DNA from 4 places in the Allobosea rubneri genome. Region 3 is predicted to be linked to each of the others. Evidence: predicted binding sites of a transcription regulator. Region 3 holds the regulator's gene; each other region holds the start of a gene.

Region 1 (7,134 bases), on a different contig from region 3:
AAGGTCGAGGCGATATTCCAGAACCTCGCGCGTGCCGCGCGCAATCCGCGCTGGAAGGGCTGCGGCTTCCTGCGCACGGCCGCCGAGCTCGCCGCCCTGCCCGGCCATCCTGCCATCAAGATCGGCGCCCGCCACAAGGCCGGCTTCGAAAGCTGGCTTGCCGGCGCCTGCGCGGCCCATGGCATAGCTGCGCCAGCGGAACTGGCGCGCCAGATCGTGCTGCTGATGGACGGCGCCTTCGCGATCATGCTGATCCACCGCGACCCGGCTTATGTCGAGGCCGCCGGCCGCGCCGCCGCGGCCCTGGCGGTCGCCGCCTTGCGCGCGCCCTCGGTTTGATCGCCCCCGGCCAGCGATTAGAGCATTTCCGCGATGCAGAGAATCGCGGGAATGCCCTATCTCTTTGTTTCATCGCATTTTCTTCACGCGAACCGGTACCCACTTCGCTCAAAAATGCTCTAGTTTGCCGCCATGACCGCACGGCCGCGCCTCGCCTATGGCATCTTGCTCCTGCTGCAGACCATCTGCGCCGCGCTGCTGCTCTTCTACATCCACATGGCCTTCCGGATCGTCACCGAGAAGCCCGGCGAGCTACACAGCCTGCCGGCTTCGATCCTGCTCCAGGTCGTCATCGCGATCCTGATCGGCCAAAGCTGCTACTGGACGCGCCTGGGTCATGTGCCGGTGCCGGACGGCATCTACAGCCCGGTGCTCGGCCACCTCCTCGCCTTTGCCGGCCGCCTCTCCTCGATCTTCGGCGGGGCGCTCTTCTCGATCTATTTCCTGCGCCAGCTGCCGGCGATCCAGCAGCTCAGCCTCGACGCCGGGCTGCTCTGGCGCTGCCTTTTGGTCTTTGCCATGCTGTTCGCGATCTACTGCTACACGCTGGAGCTGGAGCGCCTCGGCGCGGCCTGGCAGAAGCAGCGGGAACCGGAGGACCAGAGGCAACCCGGCAGACCGGCGAGCTGATCCCGCCGTCGCCTCAGCCCGAATTCCCTCTCCTTTGCCGCCGGGCCCGCAGCCGCCCGAGCCAGGAGCGCGCGCGCTCCCGTACTGCCCGGCCCAGCACCACGGCGCGCTGCCAGGCGGCGGACGCCTTGACCCGCTCGACCACGATCTCCCTGATCCGGTCGAGCCAGGCCATGCAGCGCGCAAACCAGCCGATCGTCAGCAATTGCGCGCGCCCGGCATGGTAGACCCGCTCGACCAGCAGGAAGCTGGTGAGATGGCCGACCGCCATCAGCGCGATGCCGCCGAACCAGGCGCCGCGCGCCAGCAGAAGCAGCGAGAGCAGCTTCAGCGGCTCGGCCACGGCGAAGGGCACCGCCAGCAGGGCGAGCACGCCATAGGGCGGCAGGCGCCCGATCGCCGCCTCGATCCGGGCCACGATCCGGAATGAGCCGAACCAGGCAAGCAGCGGCCGGTAGAGCGGCCGCGCCAGCTCGTCGAGCACGATGATCAGGCCGACGACGAGATCGACCGGGATGAGCAGGAGACGAAGAAGCCGGGTGCGCATGAAGGGCCCGATCTGCGGGGGAAGCCCGGACGGCATAGCACGTCGCCGCTTCGATCGCTGTGCCGCAGTGCGAGGGCCGCTCCTTTCGCCCGTCCGGCTCCCGCCTAGGCCGGCGGCGTACGATCCGGCCTGCGGCAGAGCGCGAACACGCCGAAGGCGATCAGCTGGCCGGCGACGAGCACGAACGGCCAGGTGAAGCTTCCGGTCCTCCCGGCGACGACGGCGAACATCAGCGGACCGCAGATCGAGCCGATGAAGCCGAACAGGCTGGCGCCGGAGGTTACCTCGCCGATCAGCGCGGCCGGCGAAGCCCGCGCCAACTCGGCCATATGGACGCCGTTCCAGCCCATCGAGGTCGCGCCGACCAGCACCATGCAGCCATAGATCAGCCAGGGGCTGGCGGGCGCTGACCAGACCAGCAGGAGGACCGCGCCGCCCGCTCCCAGAGCCAGGACCGACAGGAGCGTCAGGCCATTGCCCAGCCTGTCGGCCAGCCAGCCGAAGAAGATGCGGGCCACCGTGCTCGCCGCCAGCAGCATCGACATGTAGAGCCCGGCCTGCGCCAGGCTCTGCCCACGCTCGGTGACCATATAGGTCGCGGTGAAGGCCGTGATGCAGGACTGCGTTATCGAGAACGCCACCCCCATCGCGGTCAGCATCGGCAAGGCCGGATGGGAATTGAGAACCCGCGCCGCCCTGGTCAGGGAGGATGGCGACAGGAACAGGCGCGGCCAGCCCGGATTCCGCGGCCCCTTCTCCGCGTCGAGCCGCCGCTGGAAGAGCTGGGCCAGCAGGGCGCAGGCGAGGACGATGGCGACCAGCGCCACGACCGCGCCGGTGAAGCCGAATGCCAGCACCAGCGGCGCGACCACGATGCCGGCGATCGCGCCGCCCAGCGGCACGCCCGCCTGCTTGATGGAGAAGATCAGCGTGCGGTGTTCCGGCGGTGAGGCACGCATCAGCACCTGGCTGCCGGCGGGTGTGTTCGGCGCCAGCCCCAGGCCGACGAGCAGCGCCCCGACGAGGCCGAGCGCGCCGAGCGGCTGCGCCAGCAGCGCGAGGCCCGCGGCGACGAGGACCAGGCCGAGCTGCAAGGTGCGGATCGGTCCGTAATGATCGAGCATCGGCCCGCCGCAGGCCAGGAACCAGCATATCCCGACCGAGACCACGGCCGAGACATAGCCGATATCCTCGGGGGCCAGGCCCCAGCGCAGCGTCAGGATCGGCCCCAGAAGCGGAATCGCGGCGGCGGCGAACGAGCTTGCGACTTGCGCGAGGAGAGTCGCGCTGAGCGCGCTTCCCCACAATGGCAGCTTCACACCAGTTCCCCCCGACTCGCCGCCACCGGATCTCATGCTGTCCGGCATCGAGGCCGGGCCGATATGCGCGTGGCGGCGTTGTCCCGGTCTTCCTGCAACGCGCCTTCACGGTCGAGGCCGGCCATGTGCGGACGGCCCTGCGCCGGGCGCATGCGCGGCCTGGAACCGGCCGGCAGGGCCTCGCCACCCGCCTCCGACGTTGCCCGCGCACGAGCCTGTCGCGGCCGGAGGCAGGCGTCGAGCCCGGCCCCGCTGGGCATATGAAACCGCTACATCGTCGAGAACAAAAAAAGAACTTGCGCATGAGAACAAACAGTGACCATAGTCGCTGATCGGCGCGATTGAGATGTCCTCGCGCCCCTGCCATAAGGAGCGCACGTCGTGAATCAGGCGAATCTCAAGCTCGTGGAAGGCTCTTCGATGGACAAGGCTAAGGCGCTCGACGCGGCGCTCTCGCAGATCGAACGGGCCTTCGGCAAGGGCTCGATCATGCGCCTGGGCAAGAACCAGCAGGCGATCGAGATCGAGACGGTCTCGACCGGCTCGCTCGGCCTCGACATCGCGCTCGGCGTCGGCGGCCTGCCCAAGGGCCGCGTCGTCGAGATCTACGGGCCGGAATCCTCCGGCAAAACCACGCTCGCCCTGCACACCATCGCCGAAGCCCAGAAGAAGGGCGGCGTCTGCGCCTTTGTCGATGCCGAGCACGCGCTCGACCCGGTCTATGCCCGCAAGCTCGGCGTCAATCTCGACGACCTCCTGATCTCCCAGCCGGACACCGGCGAGCAGGCGCTCGAGATCACCGACACGCTCGTCCGCTCCGGCGCCATCGACGTGCTCGTGGTCGACTCGGTCGCCGCGCTGACCCCGCGCGCCGAAATCGAGGGCGAGATGGGCGACGTCCAGCCCGGCCTGCAGGCCCGCCTGATGAGCCAGGCGCTGCGCAAGCTGACGGCGTCGATCTCGCGCTCGAACTGCATGGTCATCTTCATCAACCAGATCCGCATGAAGATCGGCGTGATGTACGGCTCGCCCGAGACCACCACCGGCGGCAACGCCCTGAAGTTCTATGCCTCGGTCCGTCTCGACATCCGCCGCGTCTCGACGCTGAAGGAGCGCGACGAGGCAACCGGCAACCAGGTCCGTGTCAAGGTCGTCAAGAACAAGGTCGCGCCGCCCTTCAAGCAGGTCGAGTTCGATATCATGTTTGGCGAGGGCATCTCGAAGGTCGGTGAACTCATCGATCTCGGCGTCAAGGCCGGCATGGTCGAGAAGTCGGGCTCCTGGTTCTCCTTCGACAGCCAGCGCCTCGGCCAGGGCCGCGAGAACGCCAAGGCCTTCCTCAAGGCCAACCCCGACGTCGCGGCGCGGATCGAGGCGACCATCCGCCAGAATTCCGGCCTCGTCGCCGACCGCATCCTCGATCAGGCCGATCCGACCGCCGAGGATCTCGACGAGGGCGAGGCCTAAGAGGCCCCCTCCTCCGACCCGTTCGGCAGGGCGATACGAGACGGGCGGCGCGAGCCGTCCGTTTCTTTTTGACTCCAACCCCTTATCGGGGGCATTGCCGGCGACGGCGTTTCTGGACAGCCGCAACCGCGCTGACTAGAACCTTTCACCCTTTCCGGCTGCGCCGGTCCCTTGCCAGAGAACCAGAGCCAAGATTGCGATGAGCGGCGTCAACGAGATCCGGTCTACCTTCCTCGACTACTTCAAGGGCCAGGGCCACGAAGTCGTGCCGTCGAGCCCGCTCGTGCCGCGCAACGACCCGACGCTGATGTTCGCCAATTCCGGCATGGTGCAGTTCAAGAACGTCTTCACCGGCCAGGAGAAGCGTCCCTATGTCCGCGCCACCACGGCGCAGAAATGCGTGCGCGCCGGCGGCAAGCACAACGACCTCGACAATGTCGGCTACACCGCCCGCCATCACACCTTCTTCGAGATGCTGGGGAACTTCTCCTTCGGCGACTATTTCAAGGAACAGGCGATCAACCATGCCTGGACCCTGGTCACGCGCGAGTTCTGCCTGCCCAAGGAGAAGCTGACGGTCACCGTCTACTCCGAGGACGACGAGGCGCACGGCCTCTGGAAGAAGATCGCCGGCCTGCCGGAATCCCGGATCATCCGGATCTCGACCTCCGATAATTTCTGGCGCATGGGCGATACCGGCCCCTGCGGCCCCTGCTCCGAGATCTTCTACGACCATGGCGACCACATCCCCGGCGGCCCTCCGGGTTCGCCCGACGAGGATGGCGATCGCTTCATCGAGATCTGGAACCTCGTCTTCATGCAGTACGAGGAGGCCGCGGGTGGCATCAGGACGAACCTGCCCCGGCCCTCGATCGATACCGGCATGGGGCTGGAGCGCATCGCCGCCGTGCTTCAGGGCACGCATGACAACTATTCGATCGACCTGTTCGCCGCGCTGATCCGCGCCGTCGCCGACCTGACCAATGTCCCGTCCGACGGGCCGATGGCCGCGAGCCACCGTGTCATCGCCGACCATCTGCGCTGCTCGGCCTTCCTGATCGCCGACGGCGTGCTGCCTTCGAACGAAGGTCGCGGCTATGTGCTGCGCCGGATCATGCGTCGCGGCATGCGCCATGCGCAGCTGCTCGGCGCCAAGGATCCGTTGCTGCACAAGCTGGTGCCGGTGCTGACCCGCGAGATGGGCCGGGCCTATCCCGAGCTGGTCCGCGCCGAGGCGCTGATCACCGAGACGCTGAAGCTCGAGGAGACCCGTTTCCGCACCACGCTGGCGCGCGGCCTGTCGATCCTCGACCAGGAATCGCAGGGACTCGGCTCCGGCGACAAGCTGCGCGGCGACGTCGCCTTCACCCTCTACGACACCTATGGCTTCCCGCTCGACCTGACGCAGGACGCTCTGCGCGCCCGCGGCGTCGGCGTCGATGTCGAGGGCTTCGACGCCGCCATGCAGCAGCAGAAGGCCAAGGCCCGCGCCGCCTGGGCCGGGACGGGCGAGGCCGCGACCGAGAAGCTCTGGTTCCCCCTGCGCGAGCGCATCGGTGCCACCGAGTTCCTCGGCTACGACACCGAGAGCGCCGAGGGCGTCGTCACCGCCCTGGTCCGCGACAATGCCGAGGTCGAGGTTCTGAAGGCCGGCGAGAGCGGCCTCGTCGTCCTGAACCAGACCCCGTTCTACGGCGAGTCGGGCGGCCAGGTCGGCGATACCGGCACGATCTCCGGCCCCGGCTTCAGCGCCGAGGTCTCGGACGTCCAGAAGAAGCTGGGCGAAGTCTTCGCCCATGCCGTCAAGGTCACCTCCGGCGAGATCAAGCTCGGCGCCCCCGCCGAGCTGACCGTCGACCATGCCCGCCGCACCGCGATCCGCGCCAACCATTCGGCGACGCACCTGCTGCACGAGGCGCTGCGCCTCGTGCTCGGTGACCATGTCGCCCAGAAGGGCTCGCTCGTCTCGGCCGACCGGCTGCGCTTCGACTTCTCGCATCCCAAGCCGATCTCCGAGGAGGAGTTGGCCCGGGTCGAGGAGCTCGCCAACGCCATCGTCCTGCGCAACGAGCCGGTGACGACGCGACTGATGAGCGTCGACGAGGCGATCGCCTCGGGCGCCCGCGCGCTCTTCGGCGAGAAGTACGGCGACGAGGTCCGCGTCGTCTCGATGGGCACCAATGAGGACGGCAAGGCCTATTCGGTCGAGCTCTGCGGCGGCACCCATGCCGCCCGCACCGGCGATATCGGCATCGTCAGCGTCACCGGCGAAGGCGCGGTCGCGGCCGGCGTGCGCCGTCTCGAGGCGATGACCGGGGCCGGTGCGCGGCGCCAGCTCAACGCCGATTCCCGCCGCCTGCGCGATCTCGCCGGCCTGCTCAAGGTGCCGGCCGGCGAGGCGGAAGCCCGGCTTGCCGCCTTGATCGAGGAGCGCCGCAAGCTCGAGCGCGAACTGACCGAGGCCCGCAAGAAGCTCGCCATGGGCGGTGGCGGCGAGGCCCAGGATCCGGCCCGCGAGGTCGCCGGCACAAAACTTCTCGCCCGCGCCGTGACCGGCGTCGAGATGAAGGATCTGAAGAGCCTGGTGGACGAGGCCAAGACCAAGCTCGGCTCCGGCGTCGTCGCCATTGTCGGCGTCGCCGAGGATGGCAAGGCCGGCGTCGTCGTCGGCGTCACGCCCGACCTGACCGAGCTCTACGACGCGGTCGCGCTGGTCCGCTCCGCCTCCGAGGCGCTGGGCGGCAAGGGCGGCGGCGGCCGCCGCGACATGGCGCAGGCCGGCGGCCCCGACGGAGCCCAGGCACAGGCGGCGCTCGAAGCCGTCGCCGCCGC
Region 2 (7,134 bases), on a different contig from region 3:
TCAACCTCACGACCGATTGCGCGTCGACCGATGGCGGCTGGCGATGATGGAAGAACGTCCCGAGACCGCCTTGCTTCACCATGCCGCCGAAATAGAGGTCGGTTTCGGCACGCGTGAAATTATCCACGGTGACGGGCTGAGGCTGCGCCAGAGCACCGACGGTCGACAACAGCATTACAACGCCTGCCACGGCCGTTCTCATCAGGGGGGCCTCCACGCCAATTCCGAGGGCAGCGCCGCGCGATCCGAAGGTGCGAGCAGTTGCTCTGCTTGCCATTGTCCTGCGGATCGCTACGGCGCGAATGCGGCAAGGTCGGATGGCGTCATCAATACTGTCAAGCCGGAATGACGCCGTGTATCCGGTCGATCAACCGTCCCGAAACGATCCACGAAATCTTAAGCATGGGAGCGCCAGCGATCCAGCGGCCTCCCAAGCTGAGCAGTCCGGCGGACTCGCGGCCAAGCCGTATGCATGGACATGTCGGACATCCCACCACCGAACCTTTGCCGGAGATGCTCTTGGCAGGAGGCGACCGGCTTCAACGGCTGCTCTTCGGCGTCGAGGAAAGGTCTGCTTTTCGTCGCCGCCGCTTTGCGCTTGTCGGCAGGTAACCCGGCGCTGACGGGGAGGCTACGAATCTCCGGGGACAACTTCCGATTTGGCCCTTGAACAAAACGAGAACATCATTGATAGTCCGTGCCGGGATCGCTAGGGTCCGCTTCCGGTCGATCGGCCGGTTTGTGGTGAAGTGCGCAGGAAAACGGAGCCTGTCATGGCTGGTAGCGTCAACAAGGTCATTCTGGTCGGCAATCTCGGGCGCGACCCCGAAGTGCGGCGCCTCGGCAGCGGTGAGCCGGTCGTCAATCTGCGCATCGCCACTTCGGAAACCTGGCGCGACAAGCAGTCGGGCGAGCGCAAGGAGCGCACCGAGTGGCATTCCGTGGTGATCTTCAACGAGAACCTCGCCAAGGTCGCCGAGCAGTATCTGAAGAAGGGCTCGAAGGTTTACATCGAGGGCCAGCTCCAGACCCGCAAATGGCAGGACCAGTCCGGCGTCGAGAAGTACACGACCGAGATCGTGTTGCAGCGCTTCCGCGGCGAGCTGACCATCCTGGACAGCCGCGGCCAGGGCGGCTCTGACGAATATGGCGAGGGCGGCGGTGGTTCCTTCGAGGATCGCTCCTCCGGTGGCGGCTCCTTCGGCCGCCAGAGCCCGATGGGCGGCAGCGGCGGCGGCTCGCGCCAGCCGGCGATGTCGGGCGGCGGTTCGGGCGGCTCGCGGTCCTCGAGCCATCTCGACGACGACATCCCGTTCTAGTTTCGCGGCGGACGGACGGTTTCGTCGGTCTCTCGGTCAGGGGGCGTCTCGCAAGAGGCGCCTCTTTTCGTATGGTGCGGGACGAGGGCGCGGGCGGGAGCGATGCAGGGCGGCATGCTGAAGCTGGACCATCTCACCGTGATCGCCCCGACGCTTGCCGAGGGCGCCGCGCATGTGCGGGCCTGCCTCGACCTCGACGTCCCCTTCGGCCAGCGCCATCTCTACATGGGCACGCATAACCACCTGCTGCAGCTCGGTGGCGGCGTCTATCTGGAGATCGTGGCGCTGGATCCGGAGGGTAGGGCGCCCGGCCGGGCGCGCTGGTTCGGCCTCGACGATCAAAAGCGGGTCAGGGCCGATTGGGAGGAGGGGCGGCGCCTGCGCGGCTGGGTCGCGCGGACCGATGCGATCGATGCGGTGCTCGCTGGCCGGGGCGGCATGTTCGGCCGCAAGGTCGCGCTTCCCGCAAACGATCCGGCCTTCGATTTCGCGATTCCCGACGATGGCGCGCTGCCGCTAGACGGGACGATGCCCTCGATCATCGACCGGCGTGGCAAGCCGCGCTCGATGGCTGCGATCGCCGATCTCGGGGCGCGCCTGCGCGGCTTCTGCCTCGCGCATCCGGAGCCGGAGACCATCGCGGCGCTCTATCGCGAGCTCGCGGTCGAGGGCGCTCCGGTGCTCACTCAGGGTCCGAGGCTGCGCTATCGCGCGCAGATCGAGACGCCGACGGGGCTGAAGGACCTCACCTGAACGCTGCCGATGCGCGGTTCGCAGCTGGTCGATGCGGCCGGTCGGAAGGCCGTCGGCGAACCTCCCGCGAACCGCAGGGCGGCTGCCCGCCAGCGGCGATGGACAAAGCCGGCGAAATGGCCAATCTCCTCGTTATCGCCACGCTGTCCTGCGAAACCCTGCCATCATGACCATTCACGATTCCGCCGTTCCCGCGCTCTCCGTCTGGGTCGCGCTGGAGAGCCCCACCCATCACGTGCCCGGCGTCAACGGCATGATGGACCTCGTCGCGAGCGAGGTCGAAGGCCTGCCGATCGCGGTCGAGCGCATTCCCGGCCGCGACGGGCTCGGCGACAGCCTGGTGCTGCGCGCCGGCGTCGACAATGGCGAGAAGGCCGTCGCGCTGATGTCGCATCTCGACACGGTGCACCCGGTCGGCACCACCGCCAAGGACCTGCCGGTCCGGGTCGAGGGCGACCGGCTTTACGGGCCCGGCGTCTACGACATGAAGGGCGGTGCCTGGCTGGCGCTGCAGGCCTTCAAGGATGCCGCCAAGGCCGGTGCGGCCCGGCGGCCCATGGTCTTCCTGTTCACGCCGGACGAGGAGATCGGCTCGCCGACGACACGCGGGCTGATCGAGGATATCGGCGGCCGGTCGATGGCGGTGCTGGTCACCGAGCCGGCGCGCGAGGGCGGCAAGATCGTTACCGCGCGCAAGGGCGTCGGCCGCTTCGAGGTCAAGATCGAGGGGCGCCCGGCCCATTCCGGCTCGCGCCATGCCGATGGCCGCAACGCCATCCGCGAAGCGGCGCACCAGATCCTCGCGGTCGAGGCGATGACCGACTATTCGCGCGGCATCACCACCACGGTCGCGCTGGTCGGCGGCGGCACGGCGGCAAACGTCATCCCGCAGCATGCCTGGTTCAGCGTCGATTGCCGCGTCACCACCGTTGCCGACGGCGCCGCAATGGAAAAGCGCATTCTCGGCCTCAAGCCCCATGATCCGGACGTGAAGGTCACGGTCAGCGGCGGCATGAACCGTCCGCCCTATGAGAAGAGCGCCGAGGTCGCTGCGCTCTACGAGAAGGCGAGGGCGATCGCCGCCGCAAGCGGCTTCGACCTGCAGGACTGCCCGATGACCGGCGGCGGCTCGGACGGCAATTTCACCGCGGCGCTCGGCGTCCCGACGCTGGATGGGCTCGGCATCGACGGCGACGGCGCCCACACCTTGCAGGAATACGGGCTGATCCCGTCGATCGCCCCGCGCCGGGCGCTGATCAAGGGGCTGCTCGAGACGCTGTGAGATTCCCTTCTCCCCTCGGGGGAGAAGGTGCCGGCAGGCGGATGAGGGCGGTGCGACCGGGGGACCCTATAGTCGCCTGAGCCTGTCCTTCCCTCATCCGTCAGCGCTTCGCGCTGCCACCTTCTCCCCCGAGGGGAGAAGGAAGAAGAGCCCCCTTCCGTTAGCCGGGCAAATCCGCTCTGATCCGCCTCAAGGCCGAGAAGCCGGCCGGAGCAAGGGAGCGCGGCATGAAGGGCTGGATCGCGGGCGTGCTGGGTGTCGTCGGGATGATGGTGACGGGAATGGCGGACGCTCAGGAGCTGATCGTCGAGAAGAAAATCTTCGAGCTGCCGAGCTACACCACGCAAGGCGGGCGCACGCTGAAGAACGTCAAGGTCGGCTGGGAGAGCTACGGCACGCTCAACGCCGACAAGTCCAACGCGATCCTGATCTGCCATTTCTTCTCGGCCAATTCGCACGCTGCCGGCAAATATGCAGCCTCCGACGCAGCGCCCGGCTATTGGGACGCGATCATCGGCCCCGGCAAGGCGATCGACACCGACAAGTATTTCGTCCTGTCCTCGGACACGCTGGTCAACCTCAACACCGGCGATCCGAAGACCACGACCACCGGCCCGGCCTCGATCGATCCCGACACCGGCAAGCCGTATGCGCTCGACTTCCCGATCGTGACCATCGGCGATTTCGTCAATGTCCAGAAGGCACTGGTCGAAAGCCTCGGCATCAGGAAGCTGGTCATGGTCGCCGGGCCGTCGATGGGCGCGCTGCAGACCTATGAATGGGCCGCGAGCCATCCCGACATGGTCGGCAAGGCGATGGCGGTGATTGGCGCGGCCGAGGCCGATGCCCAGCTGATCGCCTGGCTCGACGTCTGGGCGGCTCCGATCCTGGTCGATCCGAACTGGAACAAGGGCGACTACTACGGCAAGACGCCGCCCAATGCCGGGCTCGCCAAGGCGCTGACCGCGGTGACGCTGCAGGCCAATCACGGCGACTGGACCAATGGCACCTTCGGCCGCCGCCCCGCCAAGGAAGGCGACGACCCGGCCAAGGCGCTCGGCAACAAGTTCCAGGTGCAGAGCGTGCTCGACAATGCCGGCGAAGCGCGCGCCAAGCTCTCGGACGCCAACCATTTCCTCTATCTGGTCAAGGCGAACCAGCTCTATGCCGCTGGCGGAAAATCGCTTGCCGACGGGATGAGCCGGATCAGGGCGCCGCTGCTGATCGTCAGCCAGCCGAAGGACCTGGTCTTTCCGGATGAGATGATCCAGCGCAGCGTCGCCGAGGCGAAGAAGGCCGGGCGCGACGTCTCGCACGTCACCATCCAGGGTACGCGCGGCCATCTCGACGGGGTGATCTCGATGAAGCAGGCCGAAGGGGCGGTGAAGGCCTTTCTGGAGAAGTGAGGAGGATCGGTTGAGAGCGCCGATCGTCTCGCTGCGTGAGGTGACCGCCGATACGGTGCGCACAATCTGCGAGCTCTCGCCGCACGAAGCGCAGAGTGGCTTCGTCGCGCCGAATGCGGTCTCGATCGCGCAAGCCCACTTCAACCCGGCCGCGGTTTTTCGCGCCGTCTATGCCGATGACGAGCCGGTCGGGTTCATGATGTGGCGCCCGGGCGATGAGAGCGGGGGCTGCTTCCTCTGGCGTTTCATGATCGCTGGGGGACATCAGGGCAAAGGCTATGGGCGCGAGGCGATCGGGCTCTGGCTGAAGAGCCTGCCGCCGCAGGGATACAAGCTCGCCCAGACCAGCTACGTCGCGGGCGATGGCGGGCCGCACGGCTTCTATCTGGCGCAGGGTTTCAGGGACACGGGCGAGACCCGCGCCAATGGCGAAAGGGTCATGGAGCTGGCGCTGTAAGAGGTTTCCTACTGCGCAAAGCGCTCGCGATAGGCCTGCGGGCTGGCGCCGAGCCGGCGCAGGAAGGCGCGGCGCAGGGTCTCCTCCGAGCCGAAGCCGCAGCGGCGGCCGGCCTGGGCGACGGAGAGGCCCTGTTCGAGCAGGCGGCGCGCGGTCTCGATCCTGATCTCCTCGACGGCGCGGGCCGGCGTGCGGCCCGTGGCCTGGCGATAGTGCCGGGCGAAGCTGCGCAGGCTCATATTGGCCTGCCCGGCCAGTCTCTCCAGCGAGAGGTCGCCGCGCAGGTTCTCGACGATCCAGCCATGCAGGCGGTCGAAGCGCTCGTCTTTCTCCTGCAAGGTGAGCGCGGCGCTGAACTGCGCCTGGCCGCCGGGGCGCTTGAGGAAGACGACGAGCTGGCGGGCGATGGCGAGCGCCGGCTCCCGGCCGAGATCGGCCTCGACCAGCGCCAAGGCGAGATCGATGCCGGCGGTGACGCCAGCCGAGGTCCAGACATCGCCGTCGCGGACATAGATCGGGTCGGACTCCAGCCGCACGGCGGGGAACATCGCCCGGAATTCATCGCAGCGGCCCCAATGCGTCACGGCGCGCCTGCCGTCGAGCAGGCCGGCGGCCGCGAGCAGGAAGGCACCGCTGCAGACCGAGGCGACACGCTTGGCGGCCTCCGCGCGCTGCCGGACCCAGCCGAGCAGTGCCGGATCGCGGCAGGCAGCATTGACGCCATAGCCGCCGGCGACGACCAGCGTGTGCAGCGGCGCGGTTGGGTCGGGGAGCGGAGCCGCACCGAGTTCGAGCTTCGCGCTCGTGACGACGCGGCCCTCTTCCGCCACCACCGCGGTCTCGTAGGGCAGCGGACGTCCGGCGAGATGGGCGAGGTCATTGGCGGTGGCGAAGACCTGCAAGGGGCCGGCGACGTCGAGCAATTGCCCGCCGGGGAAGGTCAGGATCTCGATGCGGCGCTGGTTTGGCATGAAGCGAGGGCTTGTTGGCAATCCGGCCAAAGCTTCTTCCTCTAGGCTGCTTCCGTCAACCAGGAGATCATCCCATGTCCCTCAGCTTCGGCATCCTCGTCTTTCCGCAGGTTCAGCAGCTCGACCTGACCGGCCCCTACGAGGTCTTCGCCTCGGCCAAGGGTGCAGAGGTGCATCTGGTCTGGAAGGATACCGCTCCGCTCAAGGCCGCGACCGGGCTGACGCTGACGCCGACCACGACCTTCGCCGACTGCCCGCCGCTCGACGTGCTCTGCGTGCCGGGTGGTGCGGGGGTCAACGCGCTGCTGCAGGACGAGGCCGTTCTCGCCTTCCTGCGCGAGCGGGCGGGGCAGGTGCGCTATCTCACCTCGGTCTGCACGGGATCGCTGGTGCTCGGCATGGCCGGGCTGCTGAAAGGCAAGCGCGCGACCAGCCACTGGAATGCACATGATTTTCTGGCGCGTTTCGGCGCGATCCCGACACAGGGGCGCGTGGTGCGCGACGGCAATCTGATCACCGCCGGCGGCGTCACCTCCGGCATCGATTTCGGGCTGACGGTGGTCGCCGAACTGCTCGGCGAGGCGGAGGCGCAACTGATCCAGCTCTCGCTCGAATACGCGCCGGAGCCTCCCTTCCGGGCCGGCACGCCGCAGGAGGCGCCGGAGCCGATCCTGGCTGCGGCACGCCAGCGCCTTGCCGCTTCGCGCGCGGCGCGCGAAAAACTGCTAGCGGCGTCGTGAGCCGCGGTTGAACCGGAGCGGGCATGGCCGACGAGCGCAGCATCCTTCTGTTTTCCTACGGCACGCTGCAGCAGGAGAACGTCCAGCTTTCCTCCTTCGGGCGGCTGCTCGACGGCCATGACGACGCCATGCCGGGCTTTGTCCAGACCATGCTGGAGATCACCGACCCCGAGGTGATCCGCACCAGTGGCAAGCGTTTCCATCCG
Region 3 (7,134 bases):
CCGTCTTGGCCGGCTTCGCGGCCGGAGCCTGGCGCACGGCGAGTATCGCGGCACCGGCGCTCGCCCGCCTCCATGTCGGCAAGGTCACAGGTTTCATCGAGGCGCTAGAGCAGCGCGAAAAGGGTGTCCGCCTCGTTCTGCTGGTTACCGACATGCCGGGTGTCGACCCGCAGCAGCGGCCGCGCCGGATACGTGTCAGCACGGCCGCGACGACACTGAAGCCCGGCGATCACATCGTCGCGACCGCGCGGCTCCTGCCGCCGCCCGGGCCGGCGCGTCCCGGCGGCTACGACTTTGCCCGCGACGCCTTCTTCCGCGGCATCGGTGCCGTCGGCAACATCGCCGGCAAGGTCGCGCTGGCACCGGCGCCGGTGCCGCAGTCGCGGCAACTCGCCTGGAGCGTCGCCATCGACCAGGCCCGCAATGCGCTGACCGAGCGCATCGCCACCATCGGCGGCGGGCAGGCGGGAGCGATGGCAGCCGCCCTGGTCACCGGCAAGCGTGGCCTGATCACTGAGCCGACCAATGACGACCTGCGCGCCGCCGGCATCTACCACATCGTCTCGATCTCCGGCCTGCACATGGTCCTGGCGGCCGGCACGATCTTCTGGCTCGCAAGGGCATTGCTGGCGCTGTCGCCAGGCATCGCGCTGTTCTGGCCAGTCAAGAAAATCGCTGCGCTCGCCGCCATGTTCGGCGCTACCGCCTATTGCGTCTTCTCCGGCGCTGAAGTCGCGACCGTGCGCTCGCTGATCATGACGCTGGTGATGCTCGGCGCCATTCTGGTCGACCGGCCGGCCCTCAGCATGCGCAACCTCGCCTTGGCGGCGATCATCGTCCTGCTGCGCGAGCCGGAGGCGCTGCTCGGGCCGAGCTTCCAGATGTCCTTCGGCGCGGTCGCGGCGCTGATCGCCTTCGCCGAACGCTGGCAGGAGCGCCCGCCTGATGCGGCTGCCGCCAGCTGGCCCTGGCCGCTGCGGCCGCTCTGGCTCTCGGCCGTCGGCATCATCGTCACCACCTTGCTGGCGACGGCCGCGACTGCGCCCTTCGGCGTCTACCACTTCCAGACCTTCAACCCGTTCGGCCTGCTCGGCAACGCGCTCGCCCTGCCTTTCGTCTCGCTCATTGTCATGCCGGCCGCGGTCTTCGGCGTGCTGGCTTATCCGTTCGGGCTCGACTGGCCGGGCTGGGCCCTGATGGGCTGGGCCTCCGGTCTCGTCCTGCAGCTCGCCCATTGGGTCGCCGGTATCGAACGCTCGACCATGGTGCTGCCTGCCTTCGATCCCGTGGCGCTCGCCCTGTTCGCGCTGGCGCTGCTCTGGCTGACCTTGTGGACGACGGCCCTGCGCTTCCTCGCGGCGCTGCCGCTCTGCGCCGGCCTGGCGCTCGCCTCGGACCCGACGCGGCCCGACATCCTGATCGAGCGCGACGGTTCCGGCATCCTGGTGCGCGGTGCCGAAGGACGACTCGTCCTGGCAGGCAAGCCGAGTCGCTTCGTGCTGACGCAATGGCTCCATGCCGACGGCGATTCCCGCCCTCCGGATGATGCCACCTTGCGAGAGGGCGCCGCCTGCGACGCGCGCGGCTGCGTGATCCGTCTCAAGGATGGCCGCAATGTCGCCTACACAAAGGACCGCGTCGCCATCGTCGAGGACTGCCAGCGCGCCGACCTCGTCGTCACGCCGCTCCACGTCAATGGCACCTGTACCGCCCGACTGATCGACCGGGCCGCGCTCGCCCGCGATGGCGCGACGGCGCTTGGGTCCATGCGCGGCGGCAGCTGGCGCGCCTACACCGCCGAGGACGCAACGCGCCTGCGACCCTGGACCCGGGCCCGGCCCGCTCCTGCGACCGTGCCTTCTTCATCGGAGCCAGCACGTACGCCCGCAAACGTGCCGACCGAGCAGGCGGAGGACAGCGGGATGCTTCAGTAGCGCCGCATCAGATTGACGAGCCGGCCCTGGATCTTGACCCGGTCCGGGCCGAGCACGCGGGTCTCATAGGCCGGGTTGGCCGCTTCGAGCGCGATCGAGGAGCCGCGCTTGCGGAGGCGCTTCAGCGTCGCTTCCTCGTCGTCAATCAGGGCGACGATGATGTCGCCGGTATTGGCCGTGTCCTGCTTGCGGATGACGACGGTGTCGCCGTCGAGAATGCCGGCCTCGATCATCGAATCGCCGCGGACTTCGAGCGCGTAGTGCTCGCCGCCGCCGAGCATGTCGGCGGGCATGGAGACGCTATGGCTGCGATCCTGGATCGCCGAGATCGGCGTGCCGGCGGCGATGCGGCCCATGACTGGGATGGAGACGGTGGAGCGCCCGTTCTCCTCGGCGCCCGCCGGGCGCGGCTTGGCTAGATTGGCTGCCGGGGCAGGCGGGGTCTGGCCGAGGCCGCCCTGAACGACCGACGGGCTGAAGCGCCCGCGCTGCGCCTGCGGCCCGCCGATCCCGTCCGGCATCTTGATGACTTCGAGCGCGCGGGCGCGGTTCGGCAGCCGGCGAATGAAGCCGCGTTCCTCCAGCGCCATGATCAGCCGGTGGATGCCGGATTTGGAGCGTAGGTCGAGCGCGTCCTTCATCTCGTCGAAGGAGGGCGGTACGCCGGATTCTCGCAGGCGTTCATGGATGAAGCGAAGCAGTTCGAACTGTTTGCGTGTCAGCATGATCTCGCCGCCCCGGCCTTTCGCATCGGAATCGAAACAAAGCACGAACAACATACCCGTTCGCCTTGTGTTCCGCAAGGGACGTCCATCGGCCGTATTGCGCCGCGCGAAACTGGCCCTTCTGCGTGCAAGCGAAGCTTTGTCCAGCGTGGGGTGCCACGGCGAGAGGGAGGGAGCGATGGCGGTCAAGCTGACGAGTCTGAGCGCTATGATGGCCGCGGCTGTGGCCGGTATGGCGAGTGCCGCCGAACTGCCGGTGCGCGGCGAATTCGGCGATCCGACGCAGCAGGGCTGCAGATGGCTGAAGGAGGGGACCGAGGGCGCCTATGTCGGCTTCAACCGCGGCGGCCGCACCGGCGAGGCAGGCGAGGGCGGCTGCCATTTCAGCCGGATAGAGCGCGTATCCGCCAACGAATACCGGATGAGCGGCACCTGCTTCAGCATCGACGGGCCGAAGCGTCGCGCCAGCCGGACCCTCAAGGTCGTCTCGAACGACGAGGTCGTCTATGGCGGCACGCGCTATCTGCGCTGCCGCTGATCGGCCTCAGCGCAACCGGATAATCCGGCACGGATCGCCGGCCTTGGCCGGTTCGGCGAAAACCGGCCGGATCACCAGCGCCTCGGCCCGGGCGAGGTTCGCCAGCATCGAGGAATCCTGCTTGGGAAAGGGCTTCACCCGGCGCTCGCCTGCCTCCGTCACGAAGGTCGAGCGCAGATAGTCCTGGCGCTCGTCATTCGCCGGCAGGTCGACGGCGAGGACCGCCGGCTCGCCGCGGTCGCGCTCCGGCTCGGCCATGCCGAGCAGGGCCTCGATCAGCGGCGTGACGAAGAGGTGTCCGCAGACGATCGAGGAGACCGGGTTGCCGGGGAGGCCAAGCGCGACCATCGGGCCGAGCCTTCCCATCATCATCGGCTTGCCCGGCCGCATCGCGATCTTCCAGAAGCCGAGATCCATGCCCTGGGCCTTGAGTGCGGCCTGGACGAGGTCATGCGCGCCGACGGAGGCGCCGCCGAGCGTGATCAGCACATCGGCATTCGCCGCCTTCGCCGCCTCGATGCGGGCCGCAAGATCGGGATGATTGTCGCGGGCGATGCCGAGATCGAGCGCCGTGCCGCCGGCCTGCTCGACCAGTGCGGCCAGCGCATAGCTGTTCGAGGCGACGATCTGGTCGGGGCCGACCGGCTCGCCCGGCAGGACGAGCTCGTCGCCGGTGGCGAGGATTGCGACCACGGGCTTGCGGCGAACCGGAAGCTCCGGATGCCCCATTGCGGCGGCAAGGCCGAGCGCGGCGCTGTCGAGGCGGCGGCCGGCCGCGAGCAGGATCTCGCCACTGCCGAAATCGAGCCCGGCGGCGCGCACGAACTGACCCCTGCCCGCCGCCTTGGTGACGCGGATCACCGGGCCGTCGACGCCCTCGGCATGCTCCTGGATCAGGATGGCGTCGGTGCCCTCGGGCAGCGGCGCTCCGGTGAAGATGCGGACGGTCTCGCCGGGGGCGACCGCGCCGGAAAAACCGCGGCCGGCGGCGGATTCGCCGATGACCCGCAATTCCTTGCCGGGCTGGAGATCATCGGCACGAGCGGCATAGCCGTCCATCGCCGAATTGGCGAAGGGCGGCTGGGTGCGCAGCGCCGCGACATCGGCCGCCAGCACACGGCCGGCGCAGCGCGCCAAGGGCAGGGTTTCGGCGCCGGTGGTTCCGGGAACGCTGTCGAGCAGCGCGCGCAGCGCGACGGCAACCGGTGTCAGGCTCATCTCTGCCCTTCCGCAACTTCGTAGACGCCGGACTTGCCGCCGGATTTGTGGACGAGCTGGATCGCTTCGATACGCATGCCGCGATCGACCGCCTTGACCATGTCGTAGACCGTCAGGCAGGCGACGCTGACGGCGGTCAGCGCTTCCATCTCGACGCCGGTCTTGCCGGTGAGGCGCACTTCGGCCCGCACCCGCACGCCCGGCAGGGCCTCGTCGATCGCAAGATCGACGGCAATCTTGGTCAGCAGCAGCGGGTGGCAGAGCGGGATCAGCTCATGGGCCCTCTTTGCCGCCATGATCCCGGCGAGGCGGGCAGTGCCGAGCACATCGCCTTTCTTGGCGTCGCCGGCGCGCACGATCGCGAGCGTTTCCGCCTGCATCACGACGCTGCCTTCGGCGACGGCGATCCGGGCGGTTTCCGCCTTGTCGCCGACATCGACCATGTGGGCCTGGCCCTGGCTGTCGAGATGCGAAAGCCGGCTCACGCCGCCGCCTCCGTCGCCTTTCCGGTCAGGAGCTGACGGGTCGCGCCTGCAACATCCTGCTGACGCATCAGGCTTTCGCCGACGAGGAAGGTGTTGACGCCGCAGCCCTGAAGCCGGGTGATGTCGGCATGGCTGAAGATGCCGCTCTCCCCGACGAGATGCCGGTCGGCCGGGACCAGCGGTGCCAGGCGTTCGGTCACGGCGAGGCTGACCTCGAAGCTGCGCAGGTCGCGATTGTTGATGCCGACCAGAAGGGTGTCGAGCTTCAGCGCCCGCTCGAGCTCGGCTTCGTCATGGACCTCCGCCAGCACGGCCATGCCGAGCGCCTTTGCGGTATCGGTCAACTCGTGAGCCGCGGCATCGTCGACCGAGGCCATGATCACGAGGATGCAGTCGGCGCCCCAGCTGCGGGCCTCGAAGACCTGATAGGGCTCGAACATGAAATCCTTGCGCAGGCCCGGCAGACCGGAGGCCTCGCGCGCCTGCGCCAGATATTCCGGCTGGCCCTGGAAGGAGGGGGTGTCGGTCAGCACCGAAAGGCAGGCGGCGCCGCCTTCCGCATAGGCCTTCGCCAAGGCCGGCGGATCGAAATCCGGCCGGATCAGGCCCTTGGACGGGCTCGCCTTCTTGATCTCGGCGATCAGCGCCGGCAGTCCGGCCTTCCGCTTGGCTTCGAGAGCGCCGAGAAAGTCGCGCGGCGGCGGCATGGCGGCGGCGCGGCGCTCGATCTCGGCCTGCGGCACGGCGCTGCGAGCGACGACGATCTCCTCGCGCTTATAGGCCTCTATCCGCTTCAGAATGTCGGACATGGCTGCCTCAGGCGTTCGAGCTGGCGACGAGCGCGGCGAGCACGCCCTTGGCCTTGCCGCTGTCGAGGGCCTGATAGGCCTGGGCGAGGCCATCACCGAGCGCGCCGGCCTTGCCGGCGACGACGAGGGCTGCCGCGGCATTGAAGGCTGCGATGTCGCGGAAGGCGCTCTTCTTGCCGTCGAGCACGTCCTGCAGGGCCTTGGCGTTCTGCTCCGGCTCGCCGCCGCGCAGATCCTCGGACTTCGCCCGGGCGATGCCGACATCCTCGGGCGAAATCGAGAAGCTCTCGATCTTGCCGTCCTTGAGCGCGACGACGCGGGTCGGGCCGGTGGTGGTGATCTCGTCGAGCCCGTCCGAGCCATGCACGGCCCAGATCGACTGCGAGCCGAGCGAGGCGAGCACCTTCACCATCGGCTCGAGCCAGGTCTCCGAGAAGGCCCCGACGAGCTGCTTCTTCACCCCGGCCGGATTGGAGAGCGGCCCGACGAGGTTGAAGATCGTGCGGGTGCCGAGCTCGGTGCGCACCGGCGCGACATGGCGCATCGAGGCGTGATGGGCGGGGGCGAACATGAAGCCGACGCCGGCATCGCGGATGCTGCGCTCGATCCCGGCGGGCTCGAGCCCGACCTTGACGCCGAGCGCCGTCAGCACGTCCGCCGCGCCGGAGCGCGAGGACGCCGCGCGGTTGCCATGCTTGGCGACCGGCACGCCGCAGGCGGCGGTGATGATCGAGGCCAGGGTCGAGACGTTGTAGGAACCCGACGCATCGCCGCCGGTGCCGACGATGTCGATCGCCTCGGCCGGGGCCGAAACGGTGAGCATGCGGGCGCGCATCGCGCTGACCGCGCCGGCGATCTCTTCGGTGCTCTCGCCGCGAACGCGCAGCGCCATCAGGAAGGCGGCGGCCTGGGCGTTGGTGACGCCGCCCGAAAGCATGGTCTCGAAGGCGTCGCGGGCCTCCTCGCGCGAAAGCGAGGCGCCGGTCGCGACCTTGGCGATGAAGGGCTTGAAGTCTTCCATGGGAACTCGATCGATCAGGCTGTCGCGGAAAGGGCGGCGGAGTCGGACGCGGCCGACCATCGTTCGGCGAGATCGAGGAAATTGCGCAGGATCGTCGCGCCGTGCTCCGAGGCAATGCTTTCCGGATGGAACTGCACGCCGTGCACCGGCAGCTCGCGATGCGAGAGCGCCATGATCATGCCGTCGCCGGATTCCGCCTCGATCGAGAGCACCTCCGGGCAGGTTTCGCGCTTCACCACCAGCGAGTGGTAGCGCGTCGCCTCGAGCGGGCCGTTGATGCCGTGGAACAGGCCGCGTGCGCGGTGCGTGACGGTCGAGACCTTGCCGTGCATCGGCAGCGGTGCGCGCACGACCTCGCCGCCGAAGACCTGGCCGATCGTCTGCAGGCCGAGGCAGACGCCGAA
Region 4 (7,134 bases), on a different contig from region 3:
CGACCAGTTCGTGCAGCACCTCCATCAGCTTGGCGACGTCGTGGAAATGCAGGCCGGTGGTCGGCTCGTCCAAGATGTAGAGGGTGCGGCCGGTAGCGCGCTTGGAGAGCTCCTTGGAGAGCTTGACGCGCTGCGCCTCGCCGCCCGAGAGCGTCGTCGCCTGCTGGCCGACCTTGACATAGTCGAGGCCGACGCGGGCGAGCGTCACCATCTTCTCGCGGATCGAGGGCACGGCCTTGAACAGCGTCTTGGCCTCCTCGACCGACATGTCGAGCACGTCGGCGATCGACTTGTCGCGATACTTCACCTCGAGCGTCTCGCGGTCGTAGCGCTTGCCCTTGCAGACATCGCAGGTGACGTAGACGTCGGGCAGGAAGTGCATCTCGATCTTGATGACGCCGTCGCCCTGGCAGGCCTCGCAGCGGCCGCCCTTGACGTTGAACGAGAAGCGGCCGGCCTGGTAGCCGCGCGCCTTGGCCTCGGGCAGGCCGGCGAACCATTCGCGGATCGGCGTGAAGGCGCCGGTATAGGTCGCCGGGTTCGAGCGCGGCGTGCGGCCGATCGGCGACTGGTCGATGTCGATGACCTTGTCGAGATGCTCCATGCCCTCGATGCGGTCGTGGGCAGCCGGATGCTCGATCGAGCCGTTGAGCTTGCGCGCGACCGCCTTGTAGAGCGTGTCGATGATCAGCGTCGACTTGCCGCCGCCCGAGACGCCGGTGATGCAGGTGAACAGGCCGAGCGGGATGTCGACCGTGACGTCCTTGAGGTTGTTGCCGCGGGCGCCAACGATCTTGAGGGAGCGGCCCTTCTGCGGCTTGCGGCGCTTCAGCGGCACCGGCACGCTCATCTCGCCGGTGAGGTATTTGCCGGTCAGCGAGTTCGGATCGTCCAGAATGTCCTGCGGCGTGCCCTTGGCGACGATCTCGCCGCCATGGATGCCGGCGCCGGGGCCGACATCGACGACATAGTCGGCGGTCATGATCGCGTCCTCGTCATGCTCGACGACGATCACGGTGTTGCCGAGGTCCCTGAGGCGGCGCAGCGTGCCGAGCAGGCGCTCATTGTCGCGCTGGTGCAGGCCGATCGAGGGCTCGTCGAGCACATAGAGCACGCCGGTGAGGCCCGAACCGATCTGGCTGGCGAGGCGAATGCGCTGGCTCTCGCCTCCGGAGAGCGTGCGGGAACCGCGCGCCAGCGTCAGGTATTCGAGGCCGACATCGAGCAGGAAGGTCAGCCGGTCGCGGATCTCTTTCAGGATGCGCGGGGCGATCTCGTTCTGCTTCGCCGACAGCCGCGAGGGCAGGGCCGTGACCCAGGCGAGCGCGTCCTTGACCGAAAGCTGCGAGATCTCGCCGATATGCGCCATGTCGATCTTGACCGCCAGCGCCTCGGGCTTGAGCCGGAAGCCGTTGCAGGCGGCGCACGGCGTCTCCGACATGAAGCGGCCGATCTCCTCGCGGGCCCAGTCGCTCTCGGTCTCCTTCCAGCGCCGCTCCATATTGGTGATCACGCCCTCGAAGGGCTTCTTCACCTCATAGGCGCGCAGGCCGTCATTGTAGGCCATGCGCACGGCTTCGGTGCCGGTGCCGAACAGGATGGCATCGCGGGCACTCTGCGGCAGCTCCGACCAGGGCTTGGTGGTCGAGAAGCCAAAGTGCCTGGCGAGCGCATCGAGGGTCTGGCCGTAATAGGGCGAAGTCGACTTGGCCCAGGGCGCGATCGCGCCCTTCTTCAGCGAGAGCGAATGGTCCGGGACGATCATCTCCGGATCGATCCGCATCTCGTGGCCGAGGCCGTCGCAGGTCGGGCAGGCGCCGAACGGGTTGTTGAACGAGAACAGACGCGGCTCGATCTCGGGGATGGTGAAGCCGGAGACCGGGCAGGCGAACTTCGAGGAGAAGGTGACGCGCTTGGCCTCGCCGTTCTCTTCCTTCTCGTCGGCATACTCGAAAACCGCGATGCCCTCGGCGAGGTCGAGCGCCTGCTCCAGCGAGTCGGCGAGGCGGGCGCCGAGATCGGGGCGGATGACGATGCGGTCGACGACGACGTCGATGTCGTGCTTGAACTTCTTGTCGAGTGAAGGCGCGTCGGCGATCTCGTAGAACTCGCCATTGACCTTGACGCGCTGGAAACCCCGCTTCAGCCAGTCGGCCATCTCCTTGCGGAACTCGCCCTTGCGGCCGCGGACGACGGGCGCGAGCAGGTAGCCGCGGGTCTTCTCAGGCAGCTCGACCAGCCGGTCGACCATCTGCTGCACGGTCTGGCTCTCGATCGGCAGGCCGGTGGCGGGCGAATAGGGGATGCCGGCGCGCGCCCAGAGCAGGCGCATATAGTCGTGGATCTCGGTGACGGTGCCGACGGTCGAGCGCGGGTTCTTCGAGGTCGTCTTCTGCTCGATCGAGATGGCGGGCGAGAGCCCGTCGATCTGGTCGACATCGGGCTTCTGCATCATCTCGAGGAACTGGCGGGCATAGGCCGAGAGCGACTCGACATAGCGGCGCTGGCCCTCCGCATAGATCGTGTCGAAGGCGAGCGAGGACTTGCCCGAGCCGGAAAGCCCGGTGAACACCACCAGCTTGTCGCGCGGAATGGCGAGGTCGACATTCTTGAGATTGTGCTCGCGCGCGCCGCGCACGGAGATGACGCGGGCATTCCGATCGGCCGCCGAATCCTGTGCGGATTTGCGGTCGAACATGTCTTCCAGCGTCGCGGCCTGTTCGGCGAGCGTGGTCTTGCGGGCCATGGTGGTGTCCGATTGAGCTTTAGCCGTACAGATAGGGCAATCGCCGGGCCGTGCCAGTGCAGCTGGGCGAGAGGCGGGCATGAGTAGCACGCAGCCGCGGATGTTGCTGCATTGTTCTTGTCGCGCTTGCTGACAGGCGCTGTCAGGAGCGTGGCAGGCTGCGGAAGCGTCGCCGGAGCAGTATCGCCGAAACCAGCATGGCGAGCGCCAGCGTCCCCGACAGGATCAGCGCCGCCGAGGCGCCATAGCGCTCGATCAGCAGCGCGTAGCCGAGCGGCGAGGCGGCCGACAGGAAGAAGCCGGGCGCCAGTAGCCGGCCGACATAGGCGCCATAGCTTTTCGGATCGAACAGCATCAGCGGCAGGGTGCCGCGCGTGATCGTCAGCACGCCATTGCCGGCGCCATAGCAGAAGGCGAAGGCCAGCGCCGCGATGGCGCTCGCCCCGCCGGCGAGCCCGACGACGAAGCAGAGCGGCAGCACCAGGCAGGCGACGAGGTTGAGATCGAACGGGCTGGTGCGCGAGCCGAACAGCACCTCGCCGAGCCGCGCCAGCGACTGGCCGATGCCGCGCGTCGAGCCGATCCAGACCGCGGCCGCAGCGGGCAGGCCGAGCCCGGCGAGGATGCCGATCATATGGGCGGACATGCCGGCATTGAGGATGCCGGCGAAGGTGACGATCAGCGCGTAGAGCAGGCCGGCGAAGCGGGTATCGGCCGGGCTGAGCGTGACGACCGGCTTCGCAGCGGCCGCGTCGGATAAAGGCCGCGCCGAGGCGGCCGGCAGCGTCAGGTGCAAGGGCAAGGTGAGCAGCGCGAAGCCCGCATAGGCGATGAGAGCGCCGCGCCAGCCGAATTGCTCGGCGAGCACATGGCCGAGCGGCCAGAACACGGTCGAGGCGAGGCCGCCAAGCAGGGTGATCTGGGCTATCGGCCGACGCGCGGCGCTGCCGCCGATCCGGGCGAGGGCGGCGAAGGCGGCATCGTAGAGGCTGAGCCGCATGGCAAGGCCGAGGCAGAGCCAGGCGGCGTAATAGGCGGGAATCGTATGGGCGAAGGCGAGGCCGAGGCAGCCGGCGGCCGTCAGCAGCGAGCCCACGCACATCACCGTGCGGCCGCCATGGCGGTCGATCAGGCGGCCGACTGCGCCCGAGGTCAGCCCCATCACCAGGAGCCCGGCCGAGAGCCCGCCATGGATGATCGCCTGCGACCAGCCGAGTTCGCCAGCGATCCGTTCGCCGAAGGCGCCGACCAGATAATAGGAAATGCCCCAGGAGATGAGCTGCGCCAGCCCGAGGCAGAAGACGGTGAGGCGGGGGATCATCATAGGCTCATCAGCAGCAATGCGCAGTCACATTCGACCCTGACGCGTGTCATCCCGGACAAGCGGCCGGAGGCCGCGCCGATCCGGGATCCATTCCTGAGCCTTTCCGAAAGAGGTTCCGGAATGGATCCCGGGTCTCCCTTCGGTCGCCCGGGATGACCTGAGCTGTGGAGCAATGGCACTAAGCAATCCCGCCGGGTAGCGTCCGGTCCCCTGGCCCCAAACTGCGCTGCATCAGCACGGTGTCGACCCAGCGGCCAAACTTGAAGCCGGTCGAGCGCAAGGTGCCGACAGGCTCGAAGCCGAAGCGGCGGTGCAGGCCGATCGAGCCGGCATTGGCGCTGTCGCCGACATTGGCGAGCATCTGGCGCCAGGGGCCGGTCTCACAACGGGCGATCAGCGCACCGAGCAGGGCCGAGCCGATCCCGCGACCGCCGAAGCCGTCGGCAACATAGACCGAGTCCTCGATGGTGTGGCGGTAGGCCGGGCGAGGGCGATAGGACGTCGCGTAGCTGTAACCGACGATCCGGCCGCCCTGTTCGGCGGCGAGATAGGGCAGGCCGAGGCCCAGCACCGCCTGCCGGCGCGCCAGCATCTCCTCGACGCTCGGCGGGGTCTCCTCGAAGCTGGCGAGACCGTAAAGGACATGATGGGTGTAGATCGCCTGGATCGCGGCCATGTCCGCCTCCTGCGCATCGCGGACGAGGATGGGCGGCGCGGTGTGGCCGGCGAACTCGGAGATCGTCATCGCAATCGTTCCGACCCCGCAGGGCCGCCTTTCCGTCTGGTCGGGGCGCTCGGTCAGCGCCTCCTGTCGCGTCACGCCGATATCGGCGTGCCCTTGAGCCCTCATCCTGAGGAGCCGCGGTAGCGGCGTCTCGAAGGATGCACCAGACGGCCTCGGAGCCTCCTGAAGCATCCTTCGAGACGCAGCCTGTGGCTGCTCCTCAGGATGAGGGCTCAAGGGCACGCCAGAAATCTCTTGTTGGCAGCTTCATCGTTGCTGTTCCTGCGGCCGCCGTTCTCGCGCCGACCAAGCCACCTTGCGCTTTGCCGTCTCATAAATGAAGCTTCTCGAAGTTATGCAGAGCATGAGAAATTCTTTGAGATGCGCGATCTTCGCCTCGACCAGCTCGACAGCTTCCGCCAGGTGATCGCGCTCGGGAGCTTCTCGGCCGCGGCCGAGAAGCTTGGCCTGAGCCAGCCGGCCGTCAGCCTGCAGATCCGCGAGCTCGAGCGGCGGCTCGGCCTGACCCTGATCGAGCGGGTCGGGCGCCGGGCGCAGCCGACCGCAGCGGGCACCGAACTGCTCGACCATGCCGGGCGGATCCAGGCGGCGGTCGCGGCGGCGCAGGAGGCGATGGCGCGGCATGCGACCGGGGCGATGGGTCGCGTGCGGATCGGCACCGGCGCCACCGCCTGCATCTTCCTGCTGCCGCCGGTGCTGCGGGAACTACGCCAGCGCCATCCGACGCTGGAGATCACTGTCAGCACCGGCAACACCTCCGACATCGTCAAGGCGATCGAGGACAACCAGATCGATATCGGCCTGGTCTCGCTGCCGGCCGCCGGCCGCAGCCTCGACGTGACGCCGCTGCTCGATGATGAGTTCGCGGTGATCGCGCCGCCGGGCATGGAATTGCCGGTGCGACTGACGCCGGAGGCACTGGCGCGGCTGCCGGTGCTGCTGTTCGAGCCAGGCGGCATCACGAGGCGCATCGCCGATGAATGGTTCGCCCGCGCCGGCGTGACGCTGAAGCCGGTGATGTCGCTCGGCAGTGTCGAGGCGATCAAGCGGCTGGTCGGCGCCGGGCTCGGCTGCGCCGTGCTGCCCGGCATGGCGGTGCGCGGCGAGAGCGAGGGACTGGTCGTGCGCTCCCTGTCGCCGCGGGTGCACCGCACGCTCGGCCTCGTCCTGCGCAAGGACAAGCCGCTGCATCGCGGCCTGCGCGAGACACTGAAGGCCTTGCGGGCGCTGGGCACACCCCGCTGAGGGCCCTTCGGAACCGAGGCGTTCATCCTGAGCGCTTCGCCATCGCATTGTCGTCCCGGATCTCCGCTTCGCTACGTCCGGGACGACTCGATCTTATGTTGGACGACAAGATCCCATGCTGATGGCCAGCGGCCGCCACCGCTGCTGACAGGCCCGGTCGGACAGGCGGGCCATGCCATCACCCGTTTGCGCAGTGCCCAAGGCGGTAAGTGGCGCTAATGTCGTCGCCTGCCGGGCGGAACATTTCGCTCGCTTTCGCGCTTCGTGGACATGCCCAACCGTCAAGTGCCCAGACCGGGCACGGCAGCCAGCGGGGGATCGTCATGATGAAAGCCGTTCTGCGCACTGCAACTCTGCTGCTTGGTCTCGGGCTGGCCGCGCCCGTTCTCTCCTGTGAGCTCGACAGGCCGCTGAAGATCGCCGGGCTCGACTACGATTCCGCCGCCTTCCACACAGCCGTGGCGCGGGCGGTGGTCGAGAAGGGGTTTGGCTGCAAGGTCGAGCGCGTGCCGGGAGTGGTCGCGCCGCTGGTCAACGGGCTGGCGCGCGGCGATGTCGACGTGATCATGGAGATCTGGCTGGCGAACCCGGTCGAGGCCTGGACCAGAGCGGAGGCCTCCGGGAAGGTGATCCCGCTCGGCACGACCTTTCCCGATGCCAATGAGGGCTGGTACGTGCCGCGCTATCTCGTCGAGGGCGCGGATGCCAAGGCGAAGGACCTGAAGACGGTCGCCGATCTCAAGCGCCACAAGGCGCTGTTCCCCGATAGGGAGGAGCCGGGCAAGGGCCGTTTCTACAATTGCGTCGCCGGCTGGGTCTGCGAAGGCATAAACACCAAGAAGCTCTCCGCCTATGGGCTGGCGGACGACTACAACAATGTCCGTGGCGGTTCCGGCGAAGCGCTGGTCGCTGCGATCGAAGCGAATCTCAAGCGCAGGCAGCCGGTGCTGTTCTATTATTGGAGCCCGAGCTGGCTGATCGGCGCCTATGACCTCGTCAAGCTCGGCGAGCCGGCCTTCGACCCGGCGATCTGGGCCGAGCTGAAGGCGAGCGACAAGCCGACCAGGGCGACCG

What was found. Region 3 encodes LexA, which represses DNA repair genes until DNA is damaged. Its sites were predicted from a motif close to TGTTCNNNNTGTGTTCNG; they were not measured.
Region 1: recA (recombinase RecA) is a predicted target of LexA. The motif match lies at 3,115-3,132, and genes of this name have one in related genera.
Region 2: ssb (single-stranded DNA-binding protein) is a predicted target of LexA. The motif match lies at 667-684, and genes of this name have one in related genera.
Region 4: uvrA (excinuclease ABC subunit UvrA) is a predicted target of LexA. The motif match lies at 2,848-2,865, and genes of this name have one in related genera.

What each region holds. Positions count from the first base shown of each region.
Region 1 is NZ_JAWDID010000073.1:16,618-23,751, forward strand. It holds gene RKE40_RS26985 (TetR/AcrR family transcriptional regulator) at 1-339, shown strand, start outside; gene RKE40_RS26990 (hypothetical protein) at 472-969, shown strand; gene RKE40_RS26995 (hypothetical protein) at 983-1,516, opposite strand; gene RKE40_RS27000 (MFS transporter) at 1,621-2,835, opposite strand; gene recA (recombinase RecA) at 3,217-4,302, shown strand; gene alaS (alanine--tRNA ligase) at 4,502-7,134, shown strand, end outside.
Region 2 is NZ_JAWDID010000040.1:33,941-41,074, forward strand. It holds gene RKE40_RS21265 (DUF1254 domain-containing protein) at 1-202, opposite strand, end outside; gene ssb (single-stranded DNA-binding protein) at 774-1,319, shown strand; gene RKE40_RS21275 (VOC family protein) at 1,434-2,072, shown strand; gene RKE40_RS21280 (M20 family metallopeptidase) at 2,239-3,354, shown strand; gene RKE40_RS21285 (E22 family MetX-like putative esterase) at 3,582-4,760, shown strand; gene RKE40_RS21290 (GNAT family N-acetyltransferase) at 4,771-5,217, shown strand; gene RKE40_RS21295 (GlxA family transcriptional regulator) at 5,226-6,188, opposite strand; gene RKE40_RS21300 (DJ-1/PfpI family protein) at 6,263-6,928, shown strand; gene RKE40_RS21305 (gamma-glutamylcyclotransferase family protein) at 6,952-7,134, shown strand, end outside.
Region 3 is NZ_JAWDID010000005.1:57,258-64,391, reverse strand. It holds gene RKE40_RS05215 (ComEC/Rec2 family competence protein) at 1-1,934, shown strand, start outside; gene lexA (transcriptional repressor LexA) at 1,928-2,659, opposite strand; gene RKE40_RS05205 (hypothetical protein) at 2,838-3,197, shown strand; gene RKE40_RS05200 (molybdopterin molybdotransferase MoeA) at 3,204-4,415, opposite strand; gene moaC (cyclic pyranopterin monophosphate synthase MoaC) at 4,412-4,900, opposite strand; gene trpC (indole-3-glycerol phosphate synthase TrpC) at 4,897-5,709, opposite strand; gene trpD (anthranilate phosphoribosyltransferase) at 5,717-6,730, opposite strand; gene RKE40_RS05180 (anthranilate synthase component II) at 6,745-7,134, opposite strand, start outside.
Region 4 is NZ_JAWDID010000040.1:18,750-25,883, forward strand. It holds gene uvrA (excinuclease ABC subunit UvrA) at 1-2,746, opposite strand, end outside; gene RKE40_RS21210 (MFS transporter) at 2,889-4,067, opposite strand; gene RKE40_RS21215 (GNAT family N-acetyltransferase) at 4,249-4,920, opposite strand; gene RKE40_RS21220 (LysR family transcriptional regulator) at 5,176-6,060, shown strand; gene RKE40_RS21225 (ABC transporter substrate-binding protein) at 6,384-7,134, shown strand, end outside.